Regions from separate parts of the uncultured Ligilactobacillus sp. genome, predicted to be linked through region 2. Evidence: predicted binding sites of a transcription regulator. Region 2 holds the regulator's gene; each other region holds the start of a gene.
The links. The regulator LexA, encoded in region 2, represses DNA repair genes until DNA is damaged. The targets are predictions, from matches to a motif close to CNAACANNTGTTNG.
Positions count from the first base shown of each region.

Region 1 (6,746 bases), on a different contig from region 2:
ACAAGCTGCTAACTATGGTACAGTGGAAGATCTAGTTTCAGTTACGGCAGCTGAACTCTACGCTTATTATTTGGAAATGCTTCAAAATGATCAGATCCAGATCTTCGTATCAGGGGATGTCTTAGAAGCTGAAGTTGAGGAAAATGCGCTTGCATTACCTTTTGACAAAAGAAAGACTGCGATCACAAAGCTTTGTTATCAACAGTCAACACGAGCTCAAGTAGTTGAAGTAGTCGAAAGACAGACTTTAAATCAAAGCAAGTTAGACTTAGCTTATCGATTGCCGACCACTTATCGCGATGCTAAACACTATGCTGCTGTAGTCTTCAATGCCTTGTTGGGGGGCTCACCGCAGTCTAAATTATTTACTAATGTACGAGAAAAAGAAAGTCTTGCTTATTATGCAAGTAGTAATTTTGATCCTTTCCGGCAGTTGCTCTTGATCCAGACGGGTATCAAGACAAGTGACAAGAAGAAAGCCTACAGCTTGATCAAACAACAAGTCGCTGATCTAGCTGCAGGAAAGTTCAGTGAAGCTGAATTAGAAAATATCAAACTAAATTTGATCAACGGTTATGAGAGCCGTTTAGATGATCAAATGACGGCGATCACACGTAGTCAGCTAGATATATTGAGTCAAGTACCAGAAACACCAGCGACTTGGATCGAAAAGATCAACCAAGTTTCGGCTCAAGACGTGGTAGAGGTGGCAAATTTAGCTGAGCTTCAGGCCGTATTTTTCTTAGATGGGGGGCATATTTAGTGGAGATCAACAGTTATCCGCAATTTGGCGAGACGATTTATACTGCTACTTTGGAGAATGGGTTAAAAGTCAATTTTTTGCCTCGAACAGATTTTCATAAGACTTATGGGATCTTGACGACTGATTATGGCTCAGTTGATAACGAATTTGTTCCTTTAGGTGAGACTAGCGTTCGGCGGTTTCCTGATGGGATCGCCCACTTTTTAGAACATAAATTATTCGAAAAAGAAGATCACGATGCCTTTGAACTATTTGGTAAATACGGAGCTGATGCCAATGCCTTTACCAGTTTTACTCGTACGAGCTACCTGTTTCAAACGACACATAATGTTGCTAAGTGTGTGACGACGTTATTAGATTTTGTGCAAGCGCCGTATTTTTCGGAAAAGACAGTTGAAAAAGAAAAGGGGATCATTGGTCAAGAGATCAAGATGTATGATGATGACTCCAATTGGCGCTTATATTTTGGGATCATTGAAAATCTGTATCCTAAAAATTCATTAAGTGTCGATATCGCTGGGACAGTTGATTCGATCAATAAGATCACTGCTCAAGATCTGTATGATTGCTACAAGACTTTTTATCAGCCAAGTAACATGGATCTCTTCTTAGTCGGGAATTTTGAAGTTGAAGCTATGCTCGAGTTGGTCAAAGAAAATCAAGCAGCTAAGGAATTTCCAAGTGCTGAGCCGATCAAGCGAGCCGAAGAATTTTTGATCTAGAAGGTAAGGATATCATTCCTTATCGGATGACAGAATTAGATATCCAGCGTCCTAAAACGATCATTGGGATCAAGGGACTAGATAAAGTGCCTGCAGGTCGAGCAGGTCTGCGGTATAAGCTAGCAGTCGAATTATTATTATATTTACTTTACAGCGAAACTTCAGATAAATACCTAGAACTTTATGATGAAGGTGTCTTGGACGACAGTTTTGGGTATGATTTTTCTTTAGAACGAGGTTTTCATTTTGCTACGATCTCAGGTGATACCAATAAACCTCAAGAACTATCCAATGCCGTGATCGAGATCGCAGAGCACGCGCTAGAATTTTTAGAAGATAAAGAATTTGCTTTTGAGTTAGCTAAACGTGAGTTGATCGGACGTAATATCCAAGCGATGAATTCATTAGAAAGTATCGCCAATCGTTATGAAGCTGATCTGTTTGAAAATGCGACCTTATTTGATATCGGAGCGCTTTTAGAACAATTGACTTTAGACGATATCAAAGTTGTTGCCAAGCAGTTCTTACGTTCAGAGGCGATCAGTGTTTACCAAATTCTCCCGAAAGAAGATGAAGATAAATGAAATGGGCTTTGCTCTGTGGAGCCTCAGGTGATCTAGGTCACCAAATCGCTAAAGACTTAGCAGCTGATGGCTGGTCGTTATATTTACATTACTATCACAATCAAACGCGTGTGGATGATCTAGTAATAAAACTAGCAAAGAATTATCCTAAGCAGGATTTTTTAGCACTCCAAGCTGACCTTACAGCACCAGACACGATGCCACAAGTGGCTTCTCAGATCTTTGGCAGTCTAGATGCACTGATCTTTGCGCAAGGAACGACTGAGTATGGGCTATTTAGTCAACAAGGACCGCAAGCTTTTGACCAGTTGCTGGCGATGCAACTACAAAGTCCGTTACGTTTGATCGCGTTGCTCGAAGCTAAATTAGCTCGCAGTCAAGCAGCGCGGATCGTGTTTATTGGCTCGGTCTATGGTGGTGCTGGTAGTGCTTTAGAGGTCGGTTATAGTACGGTAAAAGGAGCACAAAGTGCCTTTTGCAAAGCTTATAGTAAAGAAGTTGCCTCTTTGGGGATCACAGTCAATACGATCGCACCTGGAGCAGTAGATACGCAGATGAATCAGATGTTTTCTGGTAGTGAACGTCAAGCAGTACAAGAAGAGATCCCAAGTGGTCGCTTTGCTCAGCCAAGTGAGATAAGTTATTTCGTAAAAATGTTGTTAGCCCCTAAAGCTAGTTATTTAACGGGTCAGACACTTTATGTGACTGGTGGTTGGCTCGTGTAGACGATAGAATCTAAAAAGAGACGGAGAAATTAGATAAAATGACAGATATTGGAACAATTTTAAAAGAAGCACGTAAAGAAAAAGGTTTGACATTAGATGACTTACAACAAACGACCAAGATCCAAAAACGTTATTTGATCGCGATCGAAGACGATGACTTTGCAGCGCTACCAGGTAAATTCTATGTGCGAGCTTTTATCAAGCAATATGCAGAAACTGTTGGGATCGATCCAGAAGAGTTGCTAGCTAAGCTAGATGAAGATAAAACTCCCAAACCAGAAGAAGAAACAGAAGCAACGACACGTACTGAAGCGGTCAAGCGCGAAGAAGAAAAAACTATGTCACCGATCCTTGCGGGTTTGATCCGTTATTTACCTACGATCATTATCGTAGCTATCGTAGTTGCGATCTTAGGAACGATCTACATCTTTGCTTGGGGAGATCGTGACCGTAATAGCAGTACACAGATTGCTGATAATAGTCAAAGAGTCTCAGTTTCTTCCGAAAGTTCTGCTAAGAGCAGTAGTTCCAAGCAAAAAGCCTCAAGTAGTGAAAGCAGCAGTAGTAGCACATCTAAAAAAGAAAGTTCAAGCACAAAAGCTAAGAAGGAATCTAAAAAGGCAACTAAACAAAAGATCACTAACACATCAGCTGCGGGTTCAGCTTTCGTATATGAGCTAAAAAATGCCCCAGCTACAAATAAGATCGAAATGTCAGTTTCTGATGGTGCAACAGCTTGGAATGCCGTTTCAGCTAATGGGGTCCAAGTATGGCAAGGGACACTTAGTGCTGATAATGCATCACAAACAATTGAGATCCCTGAAAATACAACAACGATCACTATGAATTTAGGGAACTCAAAGGCAACATCGATCAAGATCAACGGTAAGAAATTTGATTTCTTAAAAGAAAACGAGACTTTGACCGTACGTACGATCACATTAAACGTTGCACAAACAACGGCACAATAAAAGTAGTATGGCAGAAAAAGGCGGATGCCAAAGCATAAGTAAATCTAAGAAAGGAAACTGTGCACTTTTCAAAGTATGAAACTTTTCCGCCAACACAGTAGAAAATTATGAATTTACCGAATAAATTAACAGTTTTACGGATCATTTTGATCCCGATCTTCATGTTAGTTCTGCTATTACCGCTTGATTGGGGCGAGGTGGTTTTAGCTGGTACCGTTATCCCGACCACACAATTGCTTGGAGCGCTGATCTTTGCGATTGCTTCGATCACGGATTTTGCGGATGGACAGATCGCACGTAAACAAAAATTAGTTACAAACTTTGGCAAGTTTGCTGATCCTCTAGCCGATAAGATGTTGGTAATGACCGCATTTATCATCTTGGTACAGATGGGGAAAGTACCTGCGTGGGTCGCAGCGATCATTGTTTGCCGTGAATTAGCCGTAACTGGTTTGCGCTTGATCATCGTTGAAAACGATGGTAAAGTCATGGCTGCTGAACTTCCAGGTAAGATCAAAACAATGACGCAAATGTTTGCGATCTTGTTCTTGTATTTGAATAATGTTTTCTTTATCAATGCAAATATCATGATCGGTGAGATCTTATTGTATATCTGCTTATTCTTTACGGTATATTCAGGCTTGGATTATTTTTGGAAGAGTAGAAGTATTTTTGCTGATTCTTTTAACGATTAAAAACGATGGACTACTTCAGCTGGTGAGGTAGTCTATTTATTTGCATAGAGATCCAAGTATTTTGCGTATCTTTAAAGTAAGGCTGAAACATATCAAACATTAGTTCGCAAAACGCTTGCTTTTTTTGAAAAAAATAAGTATGATATATGGTACAGAGTAATTGAACGTAGATTAGGAAACGTTCTTTGTGAGTAAACGACAAAGAGGAGGAGTAAATTTGGCTGACGAAAGACAAGTTGCTTTAGATAAAGCGCTCAAGAAGATCGAAAAAGATTTCGGTAAGGGTGCCATCATGAAGATGGGTGAAAAGGCTGATACCCAGATCTCAACTGTTCCAAGTGGTTCATTGGCCCTTGATGAAGCTTTGGGAGTAGGTGGCTTCCCAAGGGGACGTATCGTAGAGATCTATGGCCCTGAAAGTTCTGGTAAGACAACAGTTGCTTTGCAAGCTGTTGCTGAAGTTCAAAAACAAGGCGGTCTAGCTGCTTATATCGATGCGGAAAATGCACTTGATCCTGCATATGCGACAGCTTTGGGTGTCAATATCGATGACTTGTTGCTCTCTCAACCTGGTACTGGCGAAGAAGGTCTACAGATCGCAGATGCACTGGTCTCTTCTGGCGCGGTAGATATCGTGGTCATTGACTCTGTAGCGGCTTTAGTTCCTAAAGCTGAGATCGAAGGCGAGATGGGTGACTCACATGTTGGTTTACAAGCGCGTTTGATGTCTCAAGCTTTACGTAAACTTTCAGGTACGATCAACAAGACTAAGACGATCGCTTTGTTTATCAATCAGATCCGTGAAAAAGTCGGAGTGATGTTTGGTAATCCAGAAACAACGCCTGGTGGACGGGCCCTTAAGTTTTACTCAACGATCCGCTTGGAAGTTCGGCGCGCTGAACAGATCAAGGACGGTTCAGATGTTTTAGGTAACCGGACTCGGATCAAAGTTGTGAAAAATAAGGTCGCACCACCATTTAGAACGGCAGAAGTCGATATCATGTATGGTGAAGGGATCTCGAAGATGGGTGAATTGATCGACTTAGCCGTTGAGAAAGATATCATCGAAAAGAGTGGTTCTTGGTTCTCTTACGGTGGTAGCCATATCGGTCAAGGTCGTGAAAAGACAAAGGCTTACTTGAGCGAACATCCTGAAGTGGCCGATGAGATCACACAAAAAGTTCGTGATACACCAACGCTTACACAAAAAGAGAAAAAAGCACTTGAAAAAGAAAAAAAAGCTAAGGAAAAAGAAGCGGCTAAAGTTGATAAAAAAGCAGCTAACAAGCCGGTCAGTTTGGACTTAGGTAAAGACGACAAATAAACTTTAAAGAGTAGCCGTTTGCTAGAGCTACTCTTTTTTGACATTATCTAGATAAAAGGTCAAACAGACTGATAATGATTGACATTTACCAACATTAAACATTAAAATATTATTGTGTGTAAATTAGACCTAAGCCGTCGATTTACCACGATAAAATAGATCGCGGAGGTGCAAACTTGAACTATACTGTTATTAGTGCCATCCTCGCAATCGCTGTTTTGACTTTAGTGCTAGGTTTTGCTTTAGGAATCTTTTATCGAAAGCGTAGTTATGAACAATCGCTAGATGCAGCAACTCAAACGGCCAAAGGTATTATTGCTAGTGCCAAAAAAGAGGCTTTACTGGAAGCAAAAGATGAAAGTCATCGCTACCGTAAAGAAGTCGAAGGCGAATTGAAAGAGAGACGCTTTGAAGTTCAGAAACAAGAAAATCGTTTGTTGAAAAGAGAAGAGAACCTTGATCGTAAGGATTCAGTCTTAGACAAACGCGAACAAATGCTTACACAAAAAGAAGATCAACTGAGTGCTGAGCAACAAAGATTAACTGCAAAGAGCAAGGAAGTCACTTCGCTTGAACAAAAACAAAAAGATAAGCTGGAAGAGATCGCCGCTTTGACAAAAGACCAAGCTAAGGAACTTATTCTTAAAGAGACGCGTAACAGTTTGAGTTACGAATTAGCTGTGATGATCAAGGAAAGTGAAGCCCAAGCTCAAGCAACAGCTGACAAAAAGGCTAAGAGTTTGATCGCACAAGCTATCCAGCGCAGTGCAGCTGATATGGTCTCTGAAACCACTGTCTCAGTCGTCAACTTACCAAATGATGAGATGAAGGGCCGTATTATTGGGCGTGAAGGACGTAATATTCGCACACTTGAAACTTTGACTGGGATCGATCTGATCATTGATGATACTCCTGAAGCTGTCGTTTTGAGTGGCTTTGATCCTGTAAGACGCGAGATCGCC
Region 1 covers NZ_CAQLEL010000136.1:7,194-13,939, reverse strand. Annotated here, with positions in the region: gene yfmF (EF-P 5-aminopentanol modification-associated protein YfmF) at 1-763, shown strand, start outside; partial or broken gene yfmH (EF-P 5-aminopentanol modification-associated protein YfmH) at 763-2,069, shown strand; gene ymfI (elongation factor P 5-aminopentanone reductase) at 2,066-2,794, shown strand; gene Q9Q35_RS09975 (RodZ domain-containing protein) at 2,833-3,765, shown strand; gene pgsA (CDP-diacylglycerol--glycerol-3-phosphate 3-phosphatidyltransferase) at 3,873-4,460, shown strand; gene recA (recombinase RecA) at 4,678-5,784, shown strand; gene rny (ribonuclease Y) at 5,961-6,746, shown strand, end outside.
Region 1: the regulator LexA is predicted to act here: its motif matches at 4,554-4,567, upstream of recA (recombinase RecA).

Region 2 (6,746 bases):
CAAAGTTATCAAGCTATGCTAAAGTTACGGCGCCAACAGCTACAAAAGTTGCAAAATTCTTACGTCTTTATGCAATCAAATCGCCTGTATGAAGGCTACCTTCAAAAACTTGACGGTTACCAGAATCGACTCAAACAGGCTTATCGTGAACAGTTGTATCAAAAAGAAAAGTCATTTTCAGAGCTGATGACGCGTTTGCAACGTTCTTCGCCAAAAGATACGATCAACTTGCATAAACAACAGGTGGCACAGCTCAAAAAAGACCTATTTCGGGCAACGGAAAAATATGTTGGTGATAGAGAGCAACGTTTGGTAAAGGCTACCGCTGCTTTAGATATGTTGAGCCCGTTGCGCGTTATGGGACGTGGTTTTTCTTACGTCACGGCAGATGAAAAGATCATCAAAAAAACATCTGATCTGACGGTCGGTTCTGAGATCAAATTGCATTTAAGCGATGGTAGTGTTAAAGCTAAAGTTACTAAAATTGATGGGATGAAGAAAAAATGACAGAAAAAAATTTAACTTTTGAACAAGAATTACAAATGTTAGAAGCGATCGTAGGCAAACTTGAGCAGGGCGATGTTCCTTTAGAAGAGGCGCTAGCGCAATTCCAAAAAGGGGTAGCTTTAAGTAAAAAATTGCAAGAGACCCTCCAAAATGCAGAGGATACTTTGACTAAGGTTATCAACGAAGAAGGTCAAGAAGTCGTCTTTGAGGCAAATAATGACTGATATTTAGCTGTGTATTGTGAGAAACTTGATGGGAGCAATACTGTTAAAGTAAATAAGGAAGGAATCTAGGGCTTCTTAGTGATCCCATACCTAGAAAGTGAAAAATGCAGTTAGCAAATTTTCAAAATAAAATGATCCCATTACTTGAACAGCATATGCGACATTACTTGACGCAATTTACTGAGAATGAGACACTTCGAGTGGCAATGCAATATTCGCTTGAAGCGGGGGGGAAACGGATCAGACCGCTTTTGATCTTGGTGATCTGCCAAAGTTTAGAAAAAAATATCGATACAGATGTTTTGAGTGTGGCGGGAAGTCTAGAATTTCTGCACACATACTCTTTGATCCATGATGATCTACCTGAGATGGATAATGACGATCTGCGGCGGGGCAAACCGACAAATCATAAAGTTTTTGGTCAAGATATAGCGGTTTTAGCAGGCGATGCTCTCTTAACTGAGGCTTTTGGCTGGTTAGCTAAAACAAAGCTTACTCCCCAAAAACGGATTACCTTGGTAGCTGAACTTGCAAAAGCAGCGGGGGCAAATGGGATGGTCGCAGGCCAAACTGGCGATATCTTAGGTGAAAAGGCCACTTTGACCTTATCTGAGTTGATGCAAGTCCATAAAAATAAAACGGGACAATTGTTGGAATATGCTTGTTTTGCCGGTGCCATTTTAGGTGAAGCAACACCAAAACAAGAACAGGCATTAGTTACTTTTGGGCAAAAATTTGGTCTAGCCTTTCAGATCTATGACGATATTTTAGATGTGACGGCAACTACAGCCGAGTTGGGTAAGACAGCTAATAAGGATGTGGCGGAAAATAAAAATACTTATCCACGCCTTTTAGGGCTAAAAGGAGCTAAACAGGCACTAGCTGATACGTTAAAGCAAGCAAAAGATCAACTTGAGCTTTTGGATGAAAGTGGTCTTGAGACTTCTCTTTTGCGTCAAGTGCTAGAGTATTTTAAATTATAAGTAAGGATGTAAGTATGAAAAAAGAACGTGTAGATGTATTATTGGTCAAGCAGGGTCTATTCGAGACACGCGAACAAGCGAAACGTGCAGTTATGGCAGGTGAGATCTTAGGTGAAAATGAAGAACGATTGGATAAACCAGGTGAAAAGATCGATCCAAGTGTCAAATTACATTTTAAGGGGAAAAAGATGCCCTATGTTAGTCGTGGTGGTTTAAAGCTTGAAAAAGCGCTCAAAGTCTTTAAACTAAGTACCAAAAATAAAACAGTCCTTGATATCGGTTCATCTACGGGTGGCTTTACTGATGTTGCCTTACAAAAAGGTGCCAAGTTGAGTTATGCCCTCGATGTGGGAACTAATCAATTAGCTTGGAAGTTGCGTCAAGATCCGCGAGTCGTTGTAATGGAGAATACTAACTTTCGCTACAGTAAATTAGACGATTTTACTGCTGGACGCCCTGATTTTGCGACGATCGATGTTTCTTTTATTTCATTACAACTTATCTTGCCGACTTTACATGCGATCTTAGAGCCGGGCGGTGACGTGGTGGCTTTGATCAAGCCTCAATTTGAGGCGGGACGTGAAAAAGTTGGTAAGCACGGGATCGTTCGGGATGAAAAAGTCCATTTAGAAGTGATCCAAGAGTTGGTCGCTTTTGCTGTCAAAGCAGGATATGATGTTTTAGACCTTGATTTTTCACCGATCACGGGTGGTGAAGGAAATATTGAATTTTTAGTCCATTTGCGTGCAACATCAAAGACTGCAACGATCAGTGCTAATGTCGATCCAAGTGCAGTGATCAAACAAGCCCATCAAACATTACTTCATCAAAAAGATAAGTAGGTAGGAAGGATGATTTCTCAGTGAGAAAACAAGATAGACAACGAATTATTAAAAAAATGATCCAGGATAATGCGATTTATCGGCAAGAAGACTTTGTTAGTCTCCTTTTAGCTAAGGGAGTTGAAGTGACTCAAGCTACTATCTCACGTGATGTAAAAGAGATGCAGCTGATCAAAGTACCGACGCCAGATGGGTCGTATCGGTATAGTTTACCGACGACCAAGAAGGATAATACCGAAAAAAAACTAAGGAAAGTTTTGCGTGACGCCTATCTTGTTTCTGACTGTCACCGTGATCTATGTATGGTCAAAGTTTTGCCTGGTAATGGGCCAGCACTTTCGAGCTTGATCTCACAAATGAACTACGATGAAGTTTTTGCTACTTTAGGTGATGATGACACGATCATGCTCTTTGCACGTTCAAATGAAGATGCGTTGCAGATCGAGCGTAAATTATTGGCCTTGGTCGATGATAAATAGGACTTTTAGATTTTGGGAAAGGAAAAACTGTTACTTTTAGCAACAGCAGGAAAGTACTTTGTTACAAGAATTAATGATCCGTGATTTTGCAATTATTGAGCAGTTGACCGTTGATTTTGGAACGAATATGACGGTCTTGACTGGTGAAACTGGGGCTGGTAAGTCCATTATTATCGATGCTTTAGGGCTACTAGCAGGTGGACGTGGCTCGAGTGATTTTATTCGCAAGGGAGCTAATAAATCATTGCTCCAAGGACAATTTACTATCCCTAAAGCAACTCGAACATATGAGCTTTTAGATGAGTTTGGGATCGAATGTGAGGATGATGTTTTGATCTTACAACGCGATATTTATCGCAGTGGCAAAAATGTTTGCCGGATAAATGGCGTTTTGGTCAATCTAGGCACACTTCGGCAGGTGGGGCAAACATTGATCGATATCCATGGGCAAAATGAGCATCAAGAATTGATGGATCCTGAGCGTCATTTAGCCTTAGTTGATAATTATCAGCCTGAGATCCTAGCTAAATTGGCACAATACCAGACACTTTATGCAGATTATCGTCGTCTTTCTCATGCACTAGAGCAACGCGAGAAAAATGCGCATGAGTGGGCTCAAAGACTTGATATGTTACAATTTCAAGTTAATGAGATCAGTGAAGCGCAGTTACACGAGGGGGAAGAAGAAGAGCTCCAAGAACAAAAACGCCAATTAGATAATTATCAAACGATCCATCACGCTTTAGAGATGAGTTATCAAGTGCTAAATGGTGAAGAATTAGATGTGATGAGTGTTCTAGGTAATGTCATGAGCGAGTTAGAAGACGTGGCTGAGTTCAATTCTGAATTAGCAGCGATCTACGAAAAGGTTTCCGATGCTTTCTATAATCTGCAAGATGCAGCGCATGAAGTTTCAGGGCAATTAAGTGATCTGGAGTGGGATGAAGAATTATTAAATTCCATCGAAGCACGGCTCGAAACGATCCATCAACTCAAGCGTAAATATGGTGATTCGATCGAAACGATCCTAACTTATTACGATAAGATAAAACGAGAACTTGAAACGATGCAACAAAGCGATGAAAACTTAGAACAGCAAGTCGAACAGGTCAAAGAAGCTCACGCCAAGGCAAAAGAATTAGCACTAGAGATCAGTGAGTTACGCAAACAAACTGCTAAACGACTCGAAGCTGAGATCCATCAGCAATTGGGTGCACTTTATATGGATAAAGCTGTTTTTGAAGTACGTTTTTTACCAGAGAACGGACAATTGACTGAAAATGGTCTTGATCGGGTCGAATTTTACATTCAAACTAATCCTGGAGAAGAAATGGGGGCTTTAGCAAAGATCGCTTCTGGTGGTGAATTATCGCGGATCATGCTCGCACTAAAGACGATCTTTGCCCAAAATAAGGGTGTGACGAGTATTATTTTTGATGAGGTCGATACTGGAGTCAGTGGGCGCGTCGCACAAGCGATTGCTGAAAAAATCAGTCAGATCGCAACTAATTCGCAAGTGCTGTGTATCACCCACTTACCACAGGTCGCAGCTGTGGCAGACCACCATTATTTCATTGCTAAACATGTAGCTAATGGTCGGACTGAAACTTCGCTTACGATCTTAAATGATAAGGAACGGATCGAAGAATTAGCTCGAATGCTATCGGGTTCTTCGATCACGACTTTGACGCTAGAACATGCAGAAGAATTGTTAAAAATGGCTAAGGCAAGTAAATAGTTCTAAAAGATGCACTTTGAGGCATCTTTTTTTGAATAAAAAAACTAGAAGTCTGTAAACTCCTAGTCACTAAAATATTGACTTTAGATCATATCACGGTAGAGTCCGATGACTTTACCTAAAATTACGACATTATCCAAGATGATCGGATCCATCGTTTCATTTTCAGGTTGTAATCTAAAATATCCGTCTTCTTTGTAGAATCGCTTGCATGTTGCTTCATCGTCTTCGGTCATGGCGATCACGATATCACCATTATCAGCAGCAGATTGTTTTCTAACGATAACTTGATCACCATCTAAGATCCCAGCATCGATCATGCTTTCACCACGAATGTTCAACATGAACAAATCATTGGCATCACTTAAATTAGGGGGTAATGGAAAATAATCAGTTGTTTCTTCAACAGTTAAGATCGGCATCCCTGCGGTCACAGTTCCAACGACTGGGATCTCATTTAAAGTGGTCTTGATCCCCAAGGCTTCTAGACCAGCTGGGGTAACTTCCATTGCCCGCGGCTTGGTAGGATCTTTTTTGAGAAAGCCTTTCTTAGTTAAGCGTGCTAAATGACCGTGTACAGTTGAGGTCGAAGAAAGTGAGACTGCTTGACAGATCTCTCGCACAGTCGGTGGATAACCTTTGCTCTCAACTGTATTGTAGATAAAACGCAAAATGTTTAGCTGTCTTTTTTCGGATGCTTTTGTCATTTTGAACACCTCAATACATTTTTATAGAGTAATTATAACATAGAAAACCAACAGTTACAAACAAGCGTTTGCTTTAGTGGAGGGAGGAAATAACTGTTAAGCAAAATATATTAAAATGTAATCAAACGCGATATAATATCTACAAAAAAGATAAAATGTGAGGTAGATATTATGGCGATATTAAAACCAAAAGAAATGGCTGAAAGATTGATTCTATTCATCAGATTTGAGGTGATAATTGCTTTCTGTAATAACTGTAGTGCAAAATTACGAAAATTTATTTATTGTCGGGGAATGACGCCGGAGTAGCTGACATCTCCATGTCTACAGTAGCTCCCGACATTATCTGCTCGTGAGTGATGAAAGTCTTGTCATAAGGCTTACCATCGATTTTTACCGAGCGGATATATATGTTTTCTTTGCTGACATCAGGAGCATTAACGGTAAATATTTTGCCGTTGTCAAGATGCAGTTGCATCTTTTTAAATAGCGGAGTTCCCAACTCATATATCCCATTTACGGGATTGACCGGATAGAAGCCCATTGCCGAGAATACAAACCAGGCCGACATCTGTCCGCAATCCTCATTGCCGCACAGACCTGCAGGAGTCGTATTGTAAAGCTGCTCGATTATTTCTGAAGCATATTTCTGAGTTAAATCGGGACGTCCGACATTGTTGTACATATACACTACATGATGGCTGGGCTCATTTCCATGAGCATATTGGCCGATCATGCCGGTGCTGAATATCGGGAGTGAGTCATTGGGTGAAGGATTGTAGGTCATCATGCTGTCGAGTTTTTCTTTAAAGCGGTCTTTCCCTCCGACAAGGTCAATGAGTCCGTCAATATCATGTTGTACCGACCAGAAATACTGCCACCCATTGCTCTCACAGATATCTTCAGTATAATCGTCGGGGTTGAAACCGTCAAGAAAATCTCCTTTAGAGTCGCGAGGCTGCATGAAAGATGTCGCAGGATTGTATACGTTTACATAATTGCCTGAGCGTCGGTAGAATTCGTCAGCGACATCCTTACGCCCCATCGTTTCAGCCATAAGAGCTATGCAGTAATCATCGAATGCATATTCGAGTGTTTTCGAAAGCGACCAATTCTCTTCTCCTTCGATATGGCGGGCGGCATGGGCGGAACTCTGCAATCAGGCATTGGAGCAGAACGGACACGCGGAGCGCGTAGACCATCGCAGTTATGAACGGCAGGGGATAGACCAGATACCCACCGTCCATTTAGGCGTTGCCGCTTCCG
Region 2 covers NZ_CAQLEL010000131.1:20,544-27,289, forward strand. Annotated here, with positions in the region: gene xseA (exodeoxyribonuclease VII large subunit) at 1-507, shown strand, start outside; gene Q9Q35_RS09600 (exodeoxyribonuclease VII small subunit) at 504-731, shown strand; gene Q9Q35_RS09605 (polyprenyl synthetase family protein) at 836-1,714, shown strand; gene Q9Q35_RS09610 (TlyA family RNA methyltransferase) at 1,729-2,556, shown strand; gene Q9Q35_RS09615 (arginine repressor) at 2,577-3,035, shown strand; gene recN (DNA repair protein RecN) at 3,094-4,773, shown strand; gene lexA (transcriptional repressor LexA) at 4,857-5,480, opposite strand; gene Q9Q35_RS09630 (glycoside hydrolase family 92 protein) at 5,758-6,639, opposite strand; partial or broken gene Q9Q35_RS09635 (MobA/MobL family protein) at 6,611-6,746, shown strand, end outside.

Region 3 (6,746 bases), on a different contig from region 2:
ATGGTCACGTAAATAACCCGCTAACATATGCTCGATCGTATGCAAGCCCGCTGTTGGGATCGCGTTTTCATTTGGTTGGACCAATCTAAGATCAAAGTTTGAGATCTGATCACCTCTTGGACCTTCTTCTACCGTGATCAAACGCACATAAGGTGCCTTGACTGCGGTATGATCTAATGTAAAGCTTTCAACTTCTGCCATTCTATCAACACCCCTATTATTAATTGTACACTTTAACTTTAACAGTTTGGCATTAAAAAGCAAGTCTTAATCTTGCCGTGGTTCATAATGGCCATTTTCTAAGAGCGGTTTTAAATATTTACCAGTGTAACTTTGTTCGATCTGACATAATTTTTCAGGTGTCCCGACTCCAACGATCTGTCCGCCACGTTGGCCACCTTCTGGTCCTAGATCGATCAAATGGTCAGCCGATTTGATAACATCTAAATTGTGCTCGATCACTAATACCGTATTGCCCTTATCAACTAGTCGCTGTAAGACGTTCAATAGACGCTTGATATCATCGGTATGCAAGCCAGTAGTCGGTTCATCTAAAATATAAAAGGTCTTACCCGCTGATTTACGATGCAATTCAGAAGCTAATTTCATCCGTTGGGCTTCCCCACCGGATAAAGTCGTTGCTGGTTGTCCTAATGAAACATAACCTAGCCCAACATCGACGATCGTTTGCAATTTGCGCTTGATCTTAGGGATCGCACTAAAGAATTCTAATGCTTCTAAGACATTCATTTCTAAGATCTGAGCGATATTTTTGCCTTTATATTCAACTTCTAGCGTTTCAGAATTATAACGTGCTCCGTGACAAACTTCACATGGCACATACACATCAGGTAAGAAATTCATCTCGATCTTGATGATCCCATCCCCTTTGCAGGCTTCACAGCGACCACCTTTAACGTTAAAACTAAAGCGCCCTTTGCCATAACCACGTAACTTAGCTTGGTTAGTTTGGGCAAATAACCCCCGTATATCATCAAAGACCCCCGTATATGTCGCAGGATTACTCCGCGGAGTACGCCCGATCGGACTTTGATCGATATTGATAACTTTTTCAAGGTGTTCAGTACCTTTGATCTGCTTGAATTTACCTGGTTTTTCAGAATTATGGTGTAGTTTTTGGGCTAAAGCTCGTTTCAAGATCATATTAACTAATGTAGACTTACCAGAACCCGAGACACCAGTGACCGCAATAAATTCACCCAGCGGAAATTTCACATCGATATCCTTAAGATTATTTTCTGTTGCTCCAATGATCTCAACAAAATTTCCATTACCTTGACGTCTGGTAGCTGGGATCGGAATATATTTTTTTCCAGCTAGATATTGTCCAGTCAATGATCTCTTCGAACGTGCAACTTGCTTAGGTGTGCCCGCAGCCATGACTTGACCACCTTCTATCCCAGCGCCTGGACCGATATCGATCAAATAATCAGCGGCTCGCATCGTGTCTTCATCGTGTTCTACTACGACTAAAGTATTTCCCAACTCACACATGGCACGTAAAGAAGCGATCAAACGATCATTATCCCGTTGATGTAACCCGATCGAAGGTTCATCTAAAATATATAAGACCCCTGAAAGGTTAGAACCGATCTGCGTTGCTAAACGGATCCGTTGGGCTTCTCCCCCAGAAAGGGTACGTGCTGAACGACTTAAATTCAGATAATCCAACCCAACATTCACCAAAAATGTCAATCGGTCTTTGATCTCTTTTAAGATCGGGCGCGCGATCTGAGCTGCTTGTTCACTAAATTCCAAACCCTCAAAAAAGGCCAATTCATCGGCGATCGGCAGATCAGAAACTTCACCGATATGCTTACCGGCGATCTTAACTGCTAGGGCTTTGCGATTCAAGCGATATCCATGACAAGTTTGACATTGCAAACTCGTCATATATTTGCGCATCACATCGCGGGTAAAATCACTATTTGTCTCATGATAACGCCGATCAATATTTGGAATGACCCCTTCAAAGGTCGTGTCAATATCACGTATCCCCCCAAAATCATTTTCATACCGGAAATGGAAAGTCTTATCCTTAGCACCATACAAAATGATATCTTGCTGTTCTTGAGGTAGATCTTCAAACGGGGTATCCATATCGATCCCGAAGGCTTCACATGCTTGCTTTAATAAAGTTGGATAATATTTGGAACTGATCGGATTCCACGGTTCCATTGCCCCTTCGTTAAGTGTCTTTTTTCGATCAGGCACGACTAGATCGATATCGACTTCAAGCTTCATTCCTAATCCATCACAATCTGGACAAGCTCCAAAAGGCGCATTGAAAGAAAATAGTCGTGGTTCAAGTTCTCCGATCGTAAAACCACAATAAGGACAAGCAAAATTTTCCGAAAACTGTAACATTTTGTCGCCGACCACATCAACAAATACACTACCTTCAGCCAAGCGTAACGCTGCTTCAAATGAATCAAATAACCGTGAGCGTATCCCTTCTTTAATAACGATCCGATCGACCACCACAAAGATATCATGTTTGAGATTCTTATCTAGCTCGATATCTTCAGCAATATCATGCAATTTATCATCGATCATGACTCGGACAAAACCTTCACGTTTGATCTTTTCTAAAACTTTTTTATGTTGTCCTTTCTTACCTATCACGATCGGCGCCAAGATCTGGAGCTTAGTCCTTTCGGGGAGCTGCAAGACGCGATCGACCATTTGCTCTGGCGATTGACTCGTGATCTCACTGCCATCATTAGGACAGATCGGCGTACCTACTCGTGCCCACAACAAACGCAAGTAGTCATTGATCTCCGTTACAGTCCCAACAGTTGAGCGTGGATTCTTCGAAGTTGTCTTTTGATCGATCGAGATCGCTGGTGAAAGTCCATCGATCGAATCGACATCAGGTTTATCCATCTGACCTAAAAATTGCCTAGCATAAGCCGACAAACTCTCAACATAGCGGCGCTGACCTTCAGCATATAAAGTATCAAAAGCAAGTGAACTTTTACCTGAACCGGAGAGACCCGTGATCACGACAAGTTTTTCTTTGGGGATCTCAACATTGATATCTTTTAAATTATGCTCTCTGGCACCACGGATCGTAATCTTATTTTTTCCCACAACTTTCATCCTTTCTATTTAATCAAGCTGTGCTTTTAATTCCATCACAGTATCACGTAAAGCGGCTGCATCCTCAAAGTCAAGGTTTTTAGCGGCAGTTTTCATTTGCTCCTCTAAACGTGCGATCATTTCTCGTTGTTCTTGTTTGCTCAATTCATCAAAATCGAGTTTATCATTTAAATCTTTAGTGCTTTCTTTTGGCTTAGTCGTCATTGTGATCACATCACGGATCTCTTTTTTAACTGTTTTTGGCACGATCCCATGTTCGTCATTGTATTGCATTTGGATCGCCCGCCGCCGTGCTGTTTCGTCCATCGCTGCTTGCATCGAATCGGTCACTGTATCAGCATACATGATCACATGCCCCTTTTCATTTCGCGCAGCACGACCGATCGTTTGGATCAAAGAACGTTCATTGCGCAAAAAGCCTTCTTTATCGGCATCTAAGATCGCAACTAACGAGACCTCTGGTACATCGATCCCTTCACGTAATAAATTGATCCCAACGAGCACATCAAATTTCCCTAAACGAAGATCTCGCACGATCTGTGTCCGTTCAAGTGTCTTGATATCAGAATGCAGATACTTGACTTTAATACTCATCTCTTTGAAATAATCAGTCAGATCTTCTGCCATTTTCTTAGTCAAAGTCGTTACAAAGACGCGCTCATCTCGTTTGGTCCTCTTGGCGATCTCAGCTACTAGATCGTCCATTTGTCCCATGATCGGACGAACTTCAACTTCTGGATCCAATAATCCGGTTGGTCGAATGATCTGTTGCACGACAGTATCAGTACGTTCTTGTTCGTAAACACCTGGGGTCGCCGACATATAAATGATCTGATTTACTCGTTCTTCAAATTCGGCTAACTTTAATGGCCGATTATCCAAGGCACTTGGAAGACGGAACCCGTAATCGACTAACATCTGCTTACGTGAGCGGTCACCATTGTACATCCCACGCACTTGAGGCATCGTAACATGGGATTCATCGACTACGATCAAAAAATCATCTGGAAAGAAGTCCAACAGCGTATATGGTGCTTCCCCTGGTTTTCTTCCATCCATATGCCGCGAATAATTTTCGATCCCCGAACAATATCCCATTTCACGCAACATCTCAATGTCGTATGTTGTTCGTTGTTCTAAGCGTTGGGCTTCTAATAGCTTGCCATCCGCACGCAAGACTTTTGACCTTTGAGCTAATTCGGCCTCGATGCTCTTGATAGATCCTTCTAAGCGTTCGCCACTTGTTAAAAAGTGCGTCGCTGGGAAGATGACAACGTGATTGCGCTCACCTAAGATCTCACCAGTCAAAGGATCAACTTCTCGGATCCGATCGATCTCATCACCAAAAAATTCGACCCTAAGCGCTTGTTCATCACGTGAAGCGGGGAAGATCTCGACTACATCACCCCGAACACGAAAACGCCCCCGTTGAAAGTCGATATCGTTACGTTCAAATTGAACATCGATCAATTGATTCAACAACTTGTCCCGTTCGATCTCTTGGCCAACTCGTAATGAAAGAGCTTGATCACGATATTCTTTTGGATCACCTAAACCAAAGATCGATGAAACTGAGGCCACCACGATCACATCATTACGCTCTAATAACGAACTAGTCGCAGAGTGCCGTAATTTATCGATCTCATCGTTGATGCTCGAATCCTTTTCGATATAAGTATCACTTGAAGGAACATAAGCCTCAGGTTGATAGTAATCGTAGTAAGATACAAAATATTCAACAGCATTGTCTGGGAAAAATTCTTTGAACTCCCCATAAAGCTGTCCTGCCAAAGTCTTATTATGAGCTAAGACCAAAGTCGGCTTATTGGCTTTTGCGATCACATTTGAGATCGTAAAAGTTTTCCCTGTCCCAGTGGCTCCCAATAAGATCTGTTCTTTTTTACCAGCTTTGACCCCTGTTACAAGCTCAGCGATCGCTTGTGGTTGGTCTCCAGTTGGTTGATATTTTGAAACTAATTTGAACTCTTTATCGGCTTGACGCTCGATCAAATGATTACCCCCTCATTAAAAACTATTGCTTACAAGATTATACCACAACGAACGTATTTTCGCATCAGCAGAATCAAAAAAAGACACGGCGATTTCCGTGTCTTTTACAACTAACAGCTAACTTTAGCCCTTGATGAAATCATTGATCGCTTTTTCAAATTTTTCACATTTAGCTTGTGCATCAGCTTCGGAGTCGCCTTGCGTACCAATGTAAAATTTGATCTTTGGTTCTGTACCTGAAGGACGAACTGCGATCCAAGTTCCATCTTCAAGGAAGTATTTCAAAACATTTGACTTAGGCAAGTTGATCGCTGTCACGTTACCTTCTGCATCTTGACGACTGGAAGCTTGATAGTCTTCAGCTGCGATAACCTTATAACCGGCAAAATCAGTTGGCAATTCTTGACGGAACTTAGCCATCAAGTCTTTGATCTCTTGTGCACCTTCGATCCCATCAAAGGTCAAAGCGATCGTCTTTTCAGCAAAATAGCCGTACTTTTCAAATAATTCTTGAAGGCCATCATATAAATTCTTACCTTGTTTCTTGTAGAAAGCAGCTACTTCAGCTAATAGTACTAAAGATTGGATCGCATCTTTATCGCGTACAAATGGGCGGATCAAATAACCATAACTTTCTTCAAAACCTAACATGAAGCTGTGTTCATTTGTTTCTTCAAAATGTTGGATCTGTTCAGCGATGAACTTGAACCCAGTCAAGACATTGATCGCTTCGACTCCAAAATCAGCAGCAACTTTAGCAGCAAATTCACTTGAAACGATCGATTTTACTAAAGCTGCATTTGCGGGTAAGTTACCGGCTTTTTTACGTGCTGTTAAAATATAATTCAACATCAAAGCTGCGATCTGGTTACCCGTCAACAATTCATATTCACCATCTGGTTGCCGAACAGCTGCTCCCAAACGGTCAGCATCAGGATCAACAGCCACTAAAAGATCAGCTTTTTGGCTCTTGCCTAATTTGATCGCTAGATCAAAAGCTTCTGTAAACTCAGGGTTTGGATGCTCAACTGTTGAGAACTCTGGGTCTGGCATAGCTTGTTCTGGGACCATCGTAAAGTCTTCAAAACCTGCTTGACGTAAAGCTTTTTCACCTAACATCCCACCAGTACCGTGAAGTGGAGTAAAGACCAACTTCATCGTTTTACCTTCTTCAGCAACTAACTCACGATCGATCGTTACTTCTTTGGCATTTTCTAAGTAAACTTCATCAACTTCTGAACCGATGACTTTCAAAGTTTTGTCATTGATCAAAGCATCTTTATCAGCAACTTCGACTGCAAAAAGATCATCAACTTCACGGATATAGTTTGTGATCATATCTGATTCTTTTGGTGGCATTTGAGCACCATCTTCACCATAGATCTTATAACCGTTATATTGTTTTGGATTATGGCTCGCTGTGATCATGATCCCTGCATAAGCATGTAGGTGTCGAACGGTAAAGGATAGTTCTGGTGTTGGACGCAAGCTTTCAAAGACAAAGCTTGGAATTTTGTGTGCTCCTAAAACACGTGCTGCTTCGAATGCAAATTCTTGTGACATGTGACGTGAATCATAACTGATCGCTACACCACGTAATTTTGTCTCTTCAT
Region 3 covers NZ_CAQLEL010000037.1:7,896-14,641, forward strand. Annotated here, with positions in the region: gene Q9Q35_RS02030 (S-ribosylhomocysteine lyase) at 1-201, opposite strand, end outside; gene uvrA (excinuclease ABC subunit UvrA) at 268-3,114, opposite strand; gene uvrB (excinuclease ABC subunit UvrB) at 3,133-5,133, opposite strand; gene Q9Q35_RS02045 (phospho-sugar mutase) at 5,257-6,746, opposite strand, start outside.
Region 3: the regulator LexA is predicted to act here: its motif matches at 5,182-5,195, upstream of uvrB (excinuclease ABC subunit UvrB).